Regions from separate parts of the Thiomicrorhabdus sp. Kp2 genome, predicted to be linked through region 1. Evidence: riboswitches for the same ligand, from Rfam matches in the RefSeq annotation. Region 1 holds a riboswitch; the other holds the start of a gene.
The links. Region 1 has a riboswitch for thiamine pyrophosphate ahead of thiC (phosphomethylpyrimidine synthase ThiC). Riboswitches for the same ligand answer to the same signal wherever they lie in the genome.
Positions count from the first base shown of each region.

Region 2: it holds a riboswitch for thiamine pyrophosphate, as region 1 does, so the genes downstream of both, A379_RS11005 (TonB-dependent receptor) here and thiC (phosphomethylpyrimidine synthase ThiC) in region 1, are expected to answer to the same signal.

Region 1 is NZ_ARWI01000001.1:272,313-279,903, forward strand. It holds gene A379_RS12505 (helix-turn-helix transcriptional regulator) at 1-555, shown strand, start outside; gene A379_RS01335 (hypothetical protein) at 658-1,038, opposite strand; gene A379_RS01340 (thiazole synthase) at 1,369-2,187, opposite strand; gene thiS (sulfur carrier protein ThiS) at 2,219-2,416, opposite strand; gene A379_RS01350 (FAD-dependent oxidoreductase) at 2,430-3,566, opposite strand; gene thiC (phosphomethylpyrimidine synthase ThiC) at 3,572-5,524, opposite strand; TPP riboswitch at 5,689-5,787, opposite strand; gene A379_RS01360 (tetratricopeptide repeat protein) at 5,931-6,779, shown strand; gene A379_RS01365 (DUF3087 family protein) at 6,873-7,394, shown strand.
Region 2 is NZ_ARWI01000001.1:2,440,101-2,447,691, reverse strand. It holds gene thrS (threonine--tRNA ligase) at 1-586, opposite strand, end outside; gene A379_RS11010 (HDOD domain-containing protein) at 788-1,663, opposite strand; TPP riboswitch at 1,814-1,921, shown strand; gene A379_RS11005 (TonB-dependent receptor) at 2,022-4,118, shown strand; gene A379_RS11000 (YkoF family thiamine/hydroxymethylpyrimidine-binding protein) at 4,173-4,415, shown strand; gene A379_RS10995 (class I SAM-dependent methyltransferase) at 4,451-5,074, shown strand; gene A379_RS10990 (YkoF family thiamine/hydroxymethylpyrimidine-binding protein) at 5,085-5,354, shown strand; gene pnuC (nicotinamide riboside transporter PnuC) at 5,347-5,961, shown strand; gene A379_RS12850 (hypothetical protein) at 5,972-6,901, opposite strand; gene A379_RS10975 (protein-L-isoaspartate O-methyltransferase) at 7,161-7,591, shown strand, end outside.

The DNA.
Region 1 (7,591 bases):
CACCTGCAAAGCCATACCTTAGTTCTAGATTCATACCTTAAAAATAATCGCCAAAAACTAAAAGAAAACCAACTTTTTCTTAAAGAAAAAAGTCTATTGAGTTTTCTCAGCGACTCTTTAAGTAAAAATAAAATTGGTTATTTTGAAGAAAACAATCAATTCAAAGAAATGATCTCTTTGCCCTTATTCTCACTAGAAAATCAATTGATTGGTTTTATCTTTTTTTGTTATCTAGGTGACTCTAAACATAACCCTGATAACTTATTAAAAATAAGGACGATGGTTGAAACCATTATTCGACCTTTTCACGATATAAAAACCAATTCGTTTCAAGGTAAATGCATTCAAATTCTTACTGATATGCCCTTACTGACATCTAAAGAGAAACATATTTTAAAAAAATTAATGTCTGCTAAAACCTACGCTCAAATTGCAGATGAGATGCACATTAGCGTTAATACGGTTAAAACCCATATTAAACACATCTATGCTAAATATGAAGTCAGTTCTAAACTAGAGCTTTCTAACAAAGTTAACTCTGGAAGCCTAATATAATAATGCCCGCTTAGTTTAGTTATTTGATTGCATTATAGATACAAAAAAACCAGTGCTATTCACACTGGCTTTTTAATTTAAACGCTAAGCACTTGAAATTAATTAGTGCTTGCCACCCCCACCAGAACGATTCATTGAACCGCTACCACCATTCATACTTCTATTCCCAGTACGATTATCTGAACGGCCGTCTGATTTACCACCCGCACCATTAGCTTGTTTATTTTTTTCGGCTTTTTGAAGCTCACCTTCAAGGGTTTTTTGATGCTGATACATATTTTTATTTTGAATTTGCTTTTGATTTACCCCACCACCTTGAGGTATAGCTGGCCCAACTTGGTCATGTGTTTGCAATTGTGTCTGTTGCTGTGTATTTAACTGAACAGCTTCTTCTGCAAAGACACTAAACGACGCACCTAACACCAAAGCTGAACCTAATACAGAGTTTTTCGCAACTTGTTTAACTAAATGATACATTTTCATAATATTCTCCCTTGAATTGAATATGTAATTTATTTACATTTAAATAATACACCCCATTAAGTTAAAAATCACCTTTTTTATTATATTTTAGATAAAAATAAAACCGTTTAATCTCTATAAACCATGAAAACCCCTGTATTTCATACAGTTGATATTAGAAACCACCAGGCCTGGTCAACTTAAATTGTATGAAAATAAAGCAAAATTTTAGGCTTAGTGTGAATATTTAGAATAAAAATAAAAAGATGAAAAGAAATTAAAACAGAGTTACCAGGCCTGGTAACTCTGTAAATTTAATAAAACTTAATAAAACTTAAAAAAAGAAAAGCGTTATGAAGATGAGCTATTATGATGCCAAAAAGGTGAATCAATTGTAGGAGTGCTTGGTTGAGCCGATGCTTGCTCAGCCATAGCGCCTGAGCAATAAGCCATACGGCCTGCTTCAATAGATAGTTTAAAGGCCCCTGCCATTTGCTGGGGATGATTAGCGTGAGCAATAGCCGTATTTAAAAGAATGGCATCAACCCCCATTTCCATCGCTTGTATGGCATGAGATGGTTTACCAATACCCGAATCAACAATCATCGTAATATCAGGAAAACGCTCACGTATCGCTTGCAAAGCGTATGGATTTAAAAGCCCTTTACCTGTTCCTATTGGCGAACCCCAAGGCATAATTACCTCACAACCTAATTCAACTAAATGGCGGGCAATCACTAAATCATCGGTACAATAGGGTAAAACCTTAAAGCCATCATTTAATAGAATCTCCGTCGCTTTCACTAAATCAATGGGATCAGGCTGTAGGTTGTAATCATCACCGACCAACTCCAATTTGATCCAGTCCGTTTGAAAGATTTCGCGACTCATCTTAGCCATATTGACAGCCTCTCTAACAGAATGACAACCTGCGGTATTGGGTAAAAGGTGTACCCCTAAAGACTGAATAATATTCCAAAAGGCTTGCCCACCCAACTCATTCGGGTTCTGCCTACTTAATGAAAGCGTGACAACTTGTGCGCCTGATGCCTTTATCGATTCTTGCATCACCCATGGTGACGGATACAAAGCACTACCAACAAATAAACGACTGGTTAATGGTGTACCGTAGATGGATAGGCTATCATTTTGATTAAGAGTTGAATCCATCGTAACGGTATTTTGTTCTTGCTGTAACACTTCAACCTCCTTGAATGGCACCAACCACAACAATATTGTCATCGTCTTTTAACCACGTTGCTTTGTAGTCAGACTGTGGTAAAAACTCATCATTAAGCAATACCGCAAAAGGCGGTGTTGCCTTGTAGAACTCTAGGGCAAAGGTCATGTTTATCTCTTCTTCAAAGCTAAAGTTTTGTTGATTAATTATTATGTTCATCTTTATAACCTTGTTAATCAAAATTTAAATAAGGGTTTTCTTGAGTTACCAGGCCTGGTAAAAAGGTTAAAACTTTATCGTTATCAAAGGGTTCTGTTTTTTGCTGTGATTTTTTAATCTGTTTTATGCACTCTTCGACTATTACAGGAGCAAGCAGGTAACCATGTCTAAACAAGCCATTGATAACAAATCGGTTTTTGGTTTGATAAATTTTAGGATGATTATCCATAAAGGCTGGTCTTAACCCAGAATCTATACTTAATATTTCAGCTTCCGCAAAACCCGAATGCACACTAAAGCAAGCAGACAATAACTCTAATGCTGAGCGTACCGTTGGTCTTCGCTCATCTTCAGATTCTAATTGAGTAGCCCCAATCACAAACTGATGATTTTCCTTGGGTGCAATATAAATGGGGTATCTAGGATGCATTAAGCGTATCGGTCGATGTAATCTCACATCAGGCGCATACACCCGAACCACCTCCCCCCTTACGCCTCGAAATTGGGCTTGTTTTTGAGGTAAATCTTCCTTTAAGCCCATTCCACGACAATCAATAATAAAATCAAAACCCACTAAGGGTTTTTGGTTTACAAACACATCCTCATTCACGATATTGACATGAACATTTTTATGCCATGCCACATCATGGCGGTAAATCGTTTGCGCCATAGCCTCTAACAATTGCCGATTATCAAGCTGAGCCTCATTGGGTAAATACAGACCTTTATGAAACCTTGAGTTTAACTCTGGCTCTAACGCTTGAATTTGATTGGCACTCAATGATTCAAAACCAGTCCCCTTTAATCGGTTCTGAAACTGCTGTAAAGCGGCACTATCTTGATCAAAAGCCACAATTAAACTGCCCGCTTGTTGAAAGAAAACCGAAGCGTCTAACTTGTTAATAAACTCAGGCCAAAGCGTAAGTGCCTGCTCCCCCATTTGCATGATTTCAATATCGCAATCCGCAGACTCAGCCAAGGGGGCCAACATAGCCGCTGCCAAAAACGCAGCGCTCTGTTTGGCATCCCCCTTATCTTTGTCAAACAGAGAAACCTCATATTCATCTACTAAAGACAGGGTTAACATCCTACCAATTAAACCTGCCCCTAAAACGGCCACTTTAGGTCTTTTAGATGACTTTGGTACCATTATCACTACGCCTCCTTCTGGTAAATTTGGCTACCTGCATCCCTAAATTCTTGCGACTTCTCTTTCATGCCGACTTGAATGCTTTCTAAAGAGATCTCGGTAATTTGGCCATTTTCGCCATCGTGCAAACGTACTTTTTCTTGCTCATTGGCGTAATCACGCACTTCTTGGCTAATTTTCATAGAACAAAACTTTGGGCCACACATTGAGCAAAAATGCGCGACCTTGCCAGATTCTTGCGGAATGGTTTCATCGTGATATTCTCGTGCTCGTTCTGGGTCTAACCCTAAGTTAAATTGGTCTTCCCAGCGAAACTCAAAACGCGCTTTAGATAAGGCGTTATCTCTAATTTGTGAACCTGGGTGACCTTTGGCTAAGTCGCCCGCGTGTGCAGCAATTTTATAAGCCATTAAACCTTCTTTAACGTCTTCTTTATTAGGCAAGCCTAAATGCTCTTTGGGCGTAACATAACAAAGCATGGCACAACCATACCAACCAATATTAGCCGCACCAATACCTGAAGTAATGTGGTCGTAACCTGGCGCAATATCCGTAGTTAACGGCCCTAAAGTATAAAAAGGCGCTTCGCCACAAACATCTAATTGTTTGTCAACATTCTCTTTAATCATGTGTAATGGAATATGGCCAGGCCCCTCTATAATGACCTGCACATCATGTTTCCAAGCAATTTTGGTAAGCTCACCCAAGGTTTCTAATTCAGCAAACTGGGCTTCATCATTGGCATCGGCCACTGAACCAGGACGTAAACCATCGCCCAATGAGAAGGTAACGTCATACGCCTTCATAATCTCGCAAATGTCTTCAAAATGCGTGTATAAAAAGTTTTCTTGATGATGCGCTAAACACCATTTGGCCATAATTGAGCCACCACGAGAGACAATGCCTGTAACACGTTTAGCCGTCATTGGCACATAACGTAATAACACACCTGCGTGAATGGTAAAGTAATCCACCCCCTGCTCGGCTTGCTCAATTAAAGTATCTCTAAATACTTCCCAGGTTAAGTCTTCGGCCACACCATTTACTTTTTCCAAGGCCTGATAGATTGGTACAGTGCCAATTGGAACGGGCGAATTACGCATAATCCATTCACGGGTTTCATGAATATTACGACCCGTTGATAAATCCATCACGGTATCGGCACCCCATTTAGTTGACCAAACCAACTTTTCAACCTCTTCGGCAATAGATGAACCGACAGCCGAGTTACCAATATTGGCGTTTACTTTAATTAAAAAGTTACGCCCAATAATCATAGGTTCAGACTCTGGGTGATTAATATTACAAGGAATCACCGCTCGCCCTCGTGCCACTTCGTCACGTACAAATTCAGGAGTAATCATTTTAGGAATACTGGCACCAAAAGATTGGCCTGGGTGTTGTTGGGTGAGTTCGGCATCGGTTACTTCTAAACGAGACATATTTTCACGAATCGCAATATATTCCATCTCAGGGGTAATAATGCCTTGGCGTGCGTAATGCATTTGGGTGACGTTTTGTCCAGCTTTAGCCCGTTTTACATTGGGCAAATTATCAAAACGAATATGATCCAGCCCTTCATTAGCCAAACGGCCTTGGGTAAACTTTGAGGTGACTGATTCTAACTCTTCTACATCGCCACGAGCATCAATCCAGCTTGAACGTAATTTTGGTAAACCTTGATAAACATCAATTTTTACTTGCGGGTCGGTATAAACACCCGATGTATCGTAAACAGGAATAGCGTCATTTTTAATATACGTTGGATTATCACGGCTACCGCTAATGGTATCGCTTACCGCAATTTCACGCATCGCCACTTTAATGGGGTGCAATTTACCCGCAACATAGACTTTTTTGGAATTTGGAAAAGATTGACCCGATACATTTTGAATAAATGCTTCAGCGTCTGCACGTCTTTGGCGACGATCGGTTGTTTGGTGGTTATTGGTATTCATCACTCTGCCTTGTTTAATTGATAATAAAAAATCAAAAGGCGGAGCTCTATAGACTGTAGATTCAGATTAAGATTTCATCGTAAAAAAATTACAAATATAGCGAATAACACCTTGTTTTAAAAAGTGATCTAGCAAATTCTATTTATTTACGATTAACGTATGCCTACGTTAATCTGATTGTTCCCTTCGCTGGCATTATCCAGATCAGGTTCTACGGATCCCGCTTTCGCGATCTCAGCCTAAAGGCACTCCGACATAAATCAGGCCGTAGTATATAGCGTTTTTTCACTAAATACAAAATCATTCATACGCATAAATATTTATGTAACGCTATAATGGCTCCCATCTAAAAGCTAGACACTTTTGTCCTTTTACAGTAATCATCTATTTTTTAAAGGTAGTTTCCATGTGTGATTCAAATATCAACCCTGCGCTTAAAAAGGGTTGTACCCGACATATAAAACTTCAACATATCCTCTTAACCCTAATAACATTTACAACATTTAACACCTACGCGGCCACCACGTTTAATCATCAAACCTGTAATAACTTGTTAGAAGGCGAAGCAAATAAGGTATGCCATGAGGCTTTAAAAGGTGACACTGCAGCGGGTTATGCCATGTCTAGATTGTTTGCTGACCCTAAAAATGGTCCATTGGTCAACCTAGATTATGCCTATTTTTGGCATATTAAACTGGCTCGACTAGTTCTCAAAGAAAACTTAACTGACTCTGCCTACATTGACATTCTTTACAATACAGGCGTGTTATATAACGACGGACTTGGCACAGAAAAAAATCTAAAAAAAGCGTTTTATTGGTTTAGTCAAGCGGCTGAAAAAGGCCATGCACTAGCAATGCTTCAAGTCGCCTTGGCCTATGAAAACGGCATTACAGTTCCAAAAGATATTAAGCAAGGGTTAGTATGGCTAAATAAAGCCGTTGATTTACAGAATCCAGATGCACAAATTGTCATGGCGCAAAAATACATGCTTGGTAAAGATATTGAAGAAAACCAGACAAAAGCGATTGAGTTATTAAACGCGGCGGCTGAAAATAATTCAGCTAAAGCCAACTTTATCTTAGGTAACTTTTATTTAGCTAACGCAAGTAACGCAGAACTTACGAACCTTAACAAGGCTATAAATCATTTTGGAAACAGCTGTAAACTCAACTTTTTATTAGGTTGTAAACGATATTACGAGTTAGATACTCAAGCCAAGAGTTCAAATAACATATTGAATCCTGAGTATTAACTGTGCAAAACAGATGACACCATTAAAATAAATCCGTAAAATCAACTCTCAAATTTTTTCCACTTTTTTAAAATGCAAATTACGGGTTAACCCATGTTTAAAATTGAAGATATCGATCCAATCCATTACCGCAAACAAACACGAAAAGCGACACTCATCGTGATGGGCATTTTTATTGTTATCGGCTTTATTACGGCCACCCTCGCAGTGAAATGGTTTGGTGAATATTCAAGTAATCATTTGGTATTAAACTTTATGGGGGCGTTTGTTGGGCTATTAATTACCGCGGCCATTGTAAAAGCTTACTTAGCTGATCAAGCGTGGATGAAAGAAGCTATTTACGCTTGGCGCCTAAAGCGTAACCTTATGTATATTTCCAATACACTCGCAAATATTAAAGAAGCGGTTGAAAGTGGCGATGAACAAGCGATGAAAATCTTGCGCTTTTACCATTTGGGTTTAGAGCAAATGCATAAACTTGAAGATAACAACCACGCCCTGATTGATATTTTGGCTGAAAAAAATGCGCTTGAAACCACTCTCAATGAAAAAGGCATTGATTTAAATCAAATCGAATTTGATTTTAAGTGGACCGATGATTACAAGAGTCACTAAATCCGTCTTTATCTGAAAACTGTAATAGCTAGATTTGCTTTTCCCATACAAATAAGGCGCAAAAAAATAACAAAATTGCGTCTTTATTTAACTCTACCAGGCCTGGTTATTTATCAAAAACACTGTTTTTTTGAACTTATAAACCCAAATACATTCTTAACAAACAGTGACAATACTTTATACAAAACAAAGTAAAA
Region 2 (7,591 bases), 2.2 Mb from region 1:
TTAATGCTTTAACAAAACTCATATTTGGCACATGTGGCCCAACACACATATCCACATACTCTTCGTGAAAATAAAAACCAAACTCTGTTTCATTCGGCAGATCACGAATCAATTCTAATTTGTACTCTTCACCACGAGACTCAAACGTTGCAACCGCTTCATCACGTGATAGCATTTTCTTAACAACAGGGTATTTTGTTTTAGCCAATTCCAACATACGCTTTTCAATTTTCTTTAAATCTTCTGGCGTAATTTTGTAATCCATATCAACGTCATAATAAAAACCATTCTCAATGACTGGGCCAATAGCCATTTTGACATCTGGATATAATTGTTTTAACGCATGGCCTAACAAATGAGCACATGAATGGCGCATAATATGTAGACCATCTTCATCTCGCATGGTAATAATTTCTAAACTTGCATCTTCAGAGATTAAATCACTCGCATCTTTAAGCTGACCATTAACACGCCCCGCTACCGTCGCTTTCGCCAGTCCCGTTCCAATGCTTTCAGCCACTTGCATAACTGATATAGCTTGATCAAACTCTTTAGTAGAACCGTCTGGTAACGTAATGATTGGCATAGATTTAGTCTCTTTGTCTGTAAAAATTACAAGGTTTAAAAATTAAGCCCGTTATTTTAGCATTTTCTTATACGCTTTATCTAGACTTTACATACACATAAAATAATTATGTATAACATTTGCTCCAAACAAAAAACCACCAGGCCTGGTGGTTTCTTTTTATACACGCTCAACTCGTTGAAAAAACGACTATAAACAGGATTATATTCCCATTTTTTCAGCCTCTGCATATGCCTGCTGTGCAAACTCATCATATTTATCTATAGAAAGGTCAAAATAAGCCAAGGCATCCAATAACTTTTTAGAAGGCATCTCTCTCTCTTCATCGGTGATATCTGCAATGCCATTATCAATACCAAGTCTAAAAACCGCTTGTTCTGCTAAGAATGTTAAATAAGCGTAAGACTGACAGCTTTCCTCCGCTTTCTCTGGATTGTGATGAAATGCCACTCCGATAATGGTTTCTTTAGAGAAATTCCATTGTTGTAACAAGCGAGCACTCATCAAAGCGTGATAAGTACCAAAAACTTTATTTTCGGCTAATGCTAATTTAGAAATATCATAATCTGTTAGTTTAATCACTTCCAAGTACTTTTCTCTGTCCTCAGTGGCCAATAAATACACACCAATATCACGCATTAAAGCCGCTAAAAAAGCCTCTCCTGAATCAAGCCCGAAAAATATTGCCATCTTCTGAGCGACCAATGCTGATAAAAAGGCATGTTTCAAAAAGAACGCATCACTAAACGGTGGTTTACGTCTAAAAGAGGTTTGATAGTGTATTAAATGTGCAATCAAACGCATCTCTTTTAAACCAATAATGGTCACGGCATCCGCTAAATCATTGACCTCATTCCCTGTCATATACTTAGCGCTATTGGCCATTTTTATTAGACCTGCCACTAATCGAGGGTCTTGTGCAATTAACTGAACAATATTCTCCATCGGCAAGTTTTCATTCTCATTTAATGCCTGCTCTAGTCGCATAAGAGCATCAGGAAAATATGGCAACTCATCCAACGACTTTAAGCGCTCCATAATCTCTTTACTGATATTTGGTTTTACATCTTCAGCCATCCAAAAACCCTTTAGTTAAATACAACCTACACACTTTTTATTAAAAATAAGACCTATCCTAAGCCATTTCCATTTTATACAAATTTCAGGTACAATCCGCACAAATTTTAAAACATAAGCGTTAACACTAAGGCTTTAAATACTAAAGCTTTAGTTTGCCAGGGGTGGTCAATTAAGACCTGAGATTTCGAGACACTGAAAGACCCTTTGAACCTGATCCAGATAATACTGGCGTAGGAACGGCACACACGATCAATTTGTTAAAAATAAGCTGGGATTCTGACTGCAATCAGAAACCCTTGCACTCTATTTTTTCCATCACCTCATGTGTTCTTATTCCTCGTCAAAAGGAAAGACCATGACCAATAAATTAACACCCATCTCATTGGCTGTTTTAACCGCACTTTCAGCAAGCCCTGTTTTTTCAGAAGAACTTGCCCCTGTTATAGTGAGTGCCGATTTACGTGAAACCACTGAACAAGACATCCCTGCAAGTGTAGATATAAAAACCCAAGCAGAACTACAAGATCAAGGTGCTACACACTTTGATGATGTTTTATTAAAAACACCTAATGTTAACTTCTCAGGCCAAAGCTCTCGGGCTCGTCATATTCAAATTCGAGGAATGGGTGAACGTGATGAATATACTGGTGCACCCAATTCAAGCGTAGGTTTTGCGATTGACGATATCGATTTCAGCGGAATAGGCATGACGGGCAATTTATTTGATGTTAAACAGGTAGAAGTTTTACGTGGGCCGCAAAATACCCGTTACGGTCAAAGTGCCATTGGTGGTTTAATTAATATCAAAACCAATGACCCTACTCCTTATGAAGAAGGTATGGCTGAAATTTCACTGGGCGAAGACAATCTACAAGAACTAGGCATTATGACAAGTGGCCCAATCAATTCAAAAGAAAATGCACCACAATACCGTCTAGCTATCTTTAATCACAGTAGCGATGGTTTTCGTACAAACGAAACCTTAGATAGAACAGATACCAATGGTCGTGATGAACTCACTTTACGCGGCAAAATGCGTTTTTTCCCAGACTCGGATACGACTGTAGATATCACTGTATTACATGCTGATTTAAATAATGGGTATGATGCGTGGTCTCGTGATAACTCTTTCACAACATTGTCAGACCAACCTGGTAAAGATTCCCAACTTTCAAATGCTGGTTCTTTAAAACTTGAGTCAAAGGCAAATCCAAACTTTATATTTACCAGTAATACGGGGCTTGCCAACTCTGACATGCTTTACAGCTATGATGAAGACTGGATGGCCGACACTTCAAGCTACGATGAAGGAACATATAAAAATAGTAAACATCGAAGAAGTTTTACTCAAGATTTACGATTAATTTCTACTGAAAACTCTAAAATTTTCAACCAATCAACCGACTGGCTTATTGGAGCTTACTTCTCTCATTTAGAAGAGGAAAACTCGTTTAAAGAAAGGTACTACTCTTTAGCCTATGCAGAAACATACAATACTGATGCGAAAAGCGATTTTATTCACAATAAAGTCGCCGTTTATGGTCAGTTAGATCAAGCAATAAATCAAAAGACCAAACTAACATACAGTCTAAGGGTAGAAAGAAACATTCAAGATTTTAATGAACAAAAAGAGCTTACAGGAACCTATCCTGCTAGCTTACCCTTTTCAACTAATACAGACGAAACACTCTGGGGTGGTTCAATTCACTACTCTTATAAATATAATGACCAACATACTGCATTTGCTGGTGTAACAAGAGGTTACAAAGCAGGTGGGTTTAAAACAGGTACAGGTGGTCAAGGGGATAATACTGAATTCCATTCTGAAACCTTATTTAATTATGAGATAGGCTTAAAATCTGTTTATTCGAAATACAACCTAACAACATCAACCAACTTTTTTTACATGGATAGATACAATCCACAATTTGATGGTTACATTTACGAAAATGGCATCTATACTTTTTTCACTGAAAACCTTGACAATGCCACTAACTACGGACTTGAGTCAGAGTTTAACTGGCAAGCAACCCCACACTTCAATCTATATGGCAGCGTTGGGTTAATTCAGACCGATGTCAATGGAACACCCGTGAGTGCCGACTTTGAAGTTTCAGATCGAGAGCAGGCACACGCTCCAAACTACCAAATAAATTTTGGCGCAAAGTATAGAAATACAAACGGCATGTATATTCAGGCTGACATTACTGCTGTTGATAAATTCTATTTTGACAATGTACACAGTGTTGAATCAAACTCTTACCATCTAGTTAATGCCCGCTTAGGTTATGAAAACAAAGACTATGAAGTCTATTTATGGGGTAAAAACCTAATGGATGAACGTTATGCAACTAGAGGTTTCGAAAATTTCTTTGGTGCACCAAATGTTGACAGCTTTATTAAACTTGGCGACCCTCGTCAAATTGGTATTACTGGTAGAGTTTATTTTTAATAAACCGTTTAAAGTTAAGGGCTCATAATGAGCCTTTTTTTGGAGTCTGCATAAATGAAAATTTCCGTTGATATAAGCCTCTACCCTTTACAAGAAAACTACAGAGAAGCGATCAAGATATTTATTCATCAAATTGAACAGATGCCTAATGTAGAGTTAACCGCCAATTCAATGAGTACAACTCTGTTTGGCGATTACACTGACATTATGCCATTCTTAAAACAAGCCATGCTGACAACGCTCAACGAGATACCAGAAAGTGTATTTGTTGTTAAGCTCTCTGGTGGCTGTCATTAAAACTGTTGTTAAATAAACGTATTAAAGAGAATATTATGCCTAAAATCCAAGGATATGAATCCCATGCAGTAGAGTATGACCAGTGGTTTACTGAAAACCCTGAAATACGTAACGCGGAAATTAAAGCTATTAAAACCCTACAGCCATTGGGAAAAGGTATTGAAATTGGTGCTGGAAGTGGTCAATTTACTCTTCCTTTACAAATAGATACAGGTATTGAACCATCACCAGCAATGCGTAATTTAGCCAAAGCTAAAGGGATAGATTTAATTGATGGTGTTGCTGAAAACCTGCCAATAGAAGACGGGCAATATGACTTTGCCATTTTTATTACCTCAACTTGCTTTTTAGATAGTCCATTAAAAGCTTATCAAGAAGCGGCACGAGTAACCAAAGATAACGGCAAAATCATTATTGCCTTTTTAGAAAAAAACTCTGAACTGGGCAAAGTTTATGAAGAACATAAAGCAGACAGCCCTTTTTATTGTGATGCCACATTTTATAGCTATGCCGATATTGAATCTCTTTTAAGCCAAGCAGGTTATAAAAACTTCAAGAGCATGCAAACCGTATTGCCTGAAAATGAATCACAAAAAACAAATGATGTTTTAGCTGGCCATGACCAAGGCGCGTTTGTAGTAATCTCTGCCGAAAAATAAGGAATAAAAAATGAAAGTCTCTGTCGAAATTAGCATGTACCCATTACAAGAAGAGTACTGCCAGCCAATTATTGATTTTATTGACCGCCTCGAACAACAAGCTAACGTTAGTATTCAACGTAATAGCATGTCTACACATATCTATGGTAATTATCACGATGTAATGAATACTCTGGATTCAGAAATGCTTAAGGTGCTTGAACAAATTCCTGAAACGGTCTTTGTCATCAAATTAATTGGTACTGACCGTGAAAAAGCAGTGATTAACGCTTGTGAGTAATGAATTATTAAATGCTATTTTACAAGCATTTTTAGCCCAATCCGGCTGGGAATGGTTGGCTGCAAGTTTGGGAATTCTCTATGTTATTCTTGCCGCCAAAGAATCTGTTTGGTGCTGGCCTGCGGCCTTTATTAGTACATTAATTTATACCGCGTTATTTTGGGAAGGACAACTCCCCATGCAAGCGCTTTTAAACTTTTACTATATGGGGATGGCGATTTATGGCTTTTTTCTTTGGAAAAAACAGTCTTCAGATAATAACTCAGTAAACATTAGCTCACGCTCATTTAAGTTCCATGCCACTTATATCTTAGCAGGCCTGGTAATTACTTTAATAATTGGTTTTTATCTAGCAAGCATTCCAGAAACTCGCTTTCCTTACTTAGACGCTCTTGTAATGGTATTTTCCATTATGACAACCGTCTTAATGGCGAGAAAAGTGATAGAGAACTGGCTTTACTGGATAGTTATTGATTCCTTTGCCATTGCACTATATTGGCAGACGGGATTTTATGTCACTATCGTCATGTTTTTGGTTTACTTAGTTTTGGCAGTGTATGGCTACAGTAATTGGTTAAAACTAAAAACACCTTTGGTTAAAGATTAAAAAAGCCAAATCAGCCAGTGAACAACTCTGGCTGATTCATCCACTTTTCAAAATCTGTCTCTCCCAACGCATTCATTAAATAAAACAATACTCGGTAAACATATCTCTGCTCTTCTATTAGTTGTATTCTTTGACCTGTAATAGAAACGTATTTACTGCAAAACACCTGCGCTTGCTCAGCCGTTAATAGATATTCAAGAATTACGAAATCCAATTCTATGGGTGCAAAAACATAAGCATCTAAATCAAATACACCAACTAACTGTCCATCCTGAATTGCAAACTGATCCCAACGCAAATCCATCATTACAGGCACTATTTTATGAAGACTAACCGCTTGTATCCAATCTAGAGCCTTATCAATATAACCAGAATTCAAGTCTAAATGCTTGGAAAGCGTAGTAATAGTTAGGGCAACTCTTTCTCGCCAGAACACTGCCTTATTCAAATTCGGATTGGATAAATTCGATTTGGTTGAAAAAGGCGCTATCACCCCAACTTCATCAATTTCCTGTCTATGCAGGCTAGCCAAGTGATGAGCAAATTTTTCTATATTTTGACTATTAATATCATTATCAGACATACTCACGGCATCTATTTTTTCAAGCACAATTGCACAGTTAGAACCTCCATTAAGAGTGTCATAAATTTGGGGTATTTTTAAAGCGGAGTGCTGTGAAAGGTATTCATAACTGTAAGCAGAATTCAGATAAGATTGGGTTAAGGTCAAACCAAAAAGGAATTCCATCGCTTGCCAAAAAGGAGTTTTGCCCTCTAAAGATTCTTTATTGTGGCTTTTTAGGATGAATTCGGGATAGGGAAATACACTAATTTTAGATTCCGCACAAACAATCTCCCACACCTCAGAACTGCTATCATCAAACAGGCCTGGTAATAAATTAACTGATAAAACCGCTGAATACTTTTGGAGTTCACCCACACCATAGCTTGAAAATGGCTTTTTTTGTAAAAAAGGATTAATTAATTGCCTGGCCGCCAAAAATAAGCCCTCTATTGATTTTAAATTGAAAAAGCATTACTAGATTATAAAGAATAATCGCTTTTTTGGGATAGAAACAAACAAAGCATTTATAAAACTCGACGAATTAGATATAATCGTTCGACTTTAATTTTGTGGCTCGGCCAAATACATCGACCACACAATCTTCAAGAATATAAAAGCATTAAAAGGATAAAACATGAATCTAGATCAAGCGCGCTTTTACATGGTAGAACAGCAAATCCGCCCTTGGGATGTTTTAGACCCCAAAATTCTAGATTTATTAATGGATCTTCCACGCCATTTATTTGTTGAATCTGGTAACGAAGAATTAGCTTATTCGGATATTGAATTACCAATTGGTCAAAACCAAACCATGATGGCGCCTAAAATTGAAGGACGCTTGTTGCAGGCTTTAGACATTGATGACAGTGATACCATTCTTGAAATCGGAACTGGCTCAGGCTACTTAACAGCTCTTATGGCAAACCTTGGTAAGTCTGTAACCACCGTTGAAATTCACCCTGACATTCAAGCTATTGCCAAGACTCGTTTAGCAAGTTACAAAAATATTGATTTTCAAGAAGGTGATGGCTCTGACAACTGGAATGACGGTAAAGATTACGATGT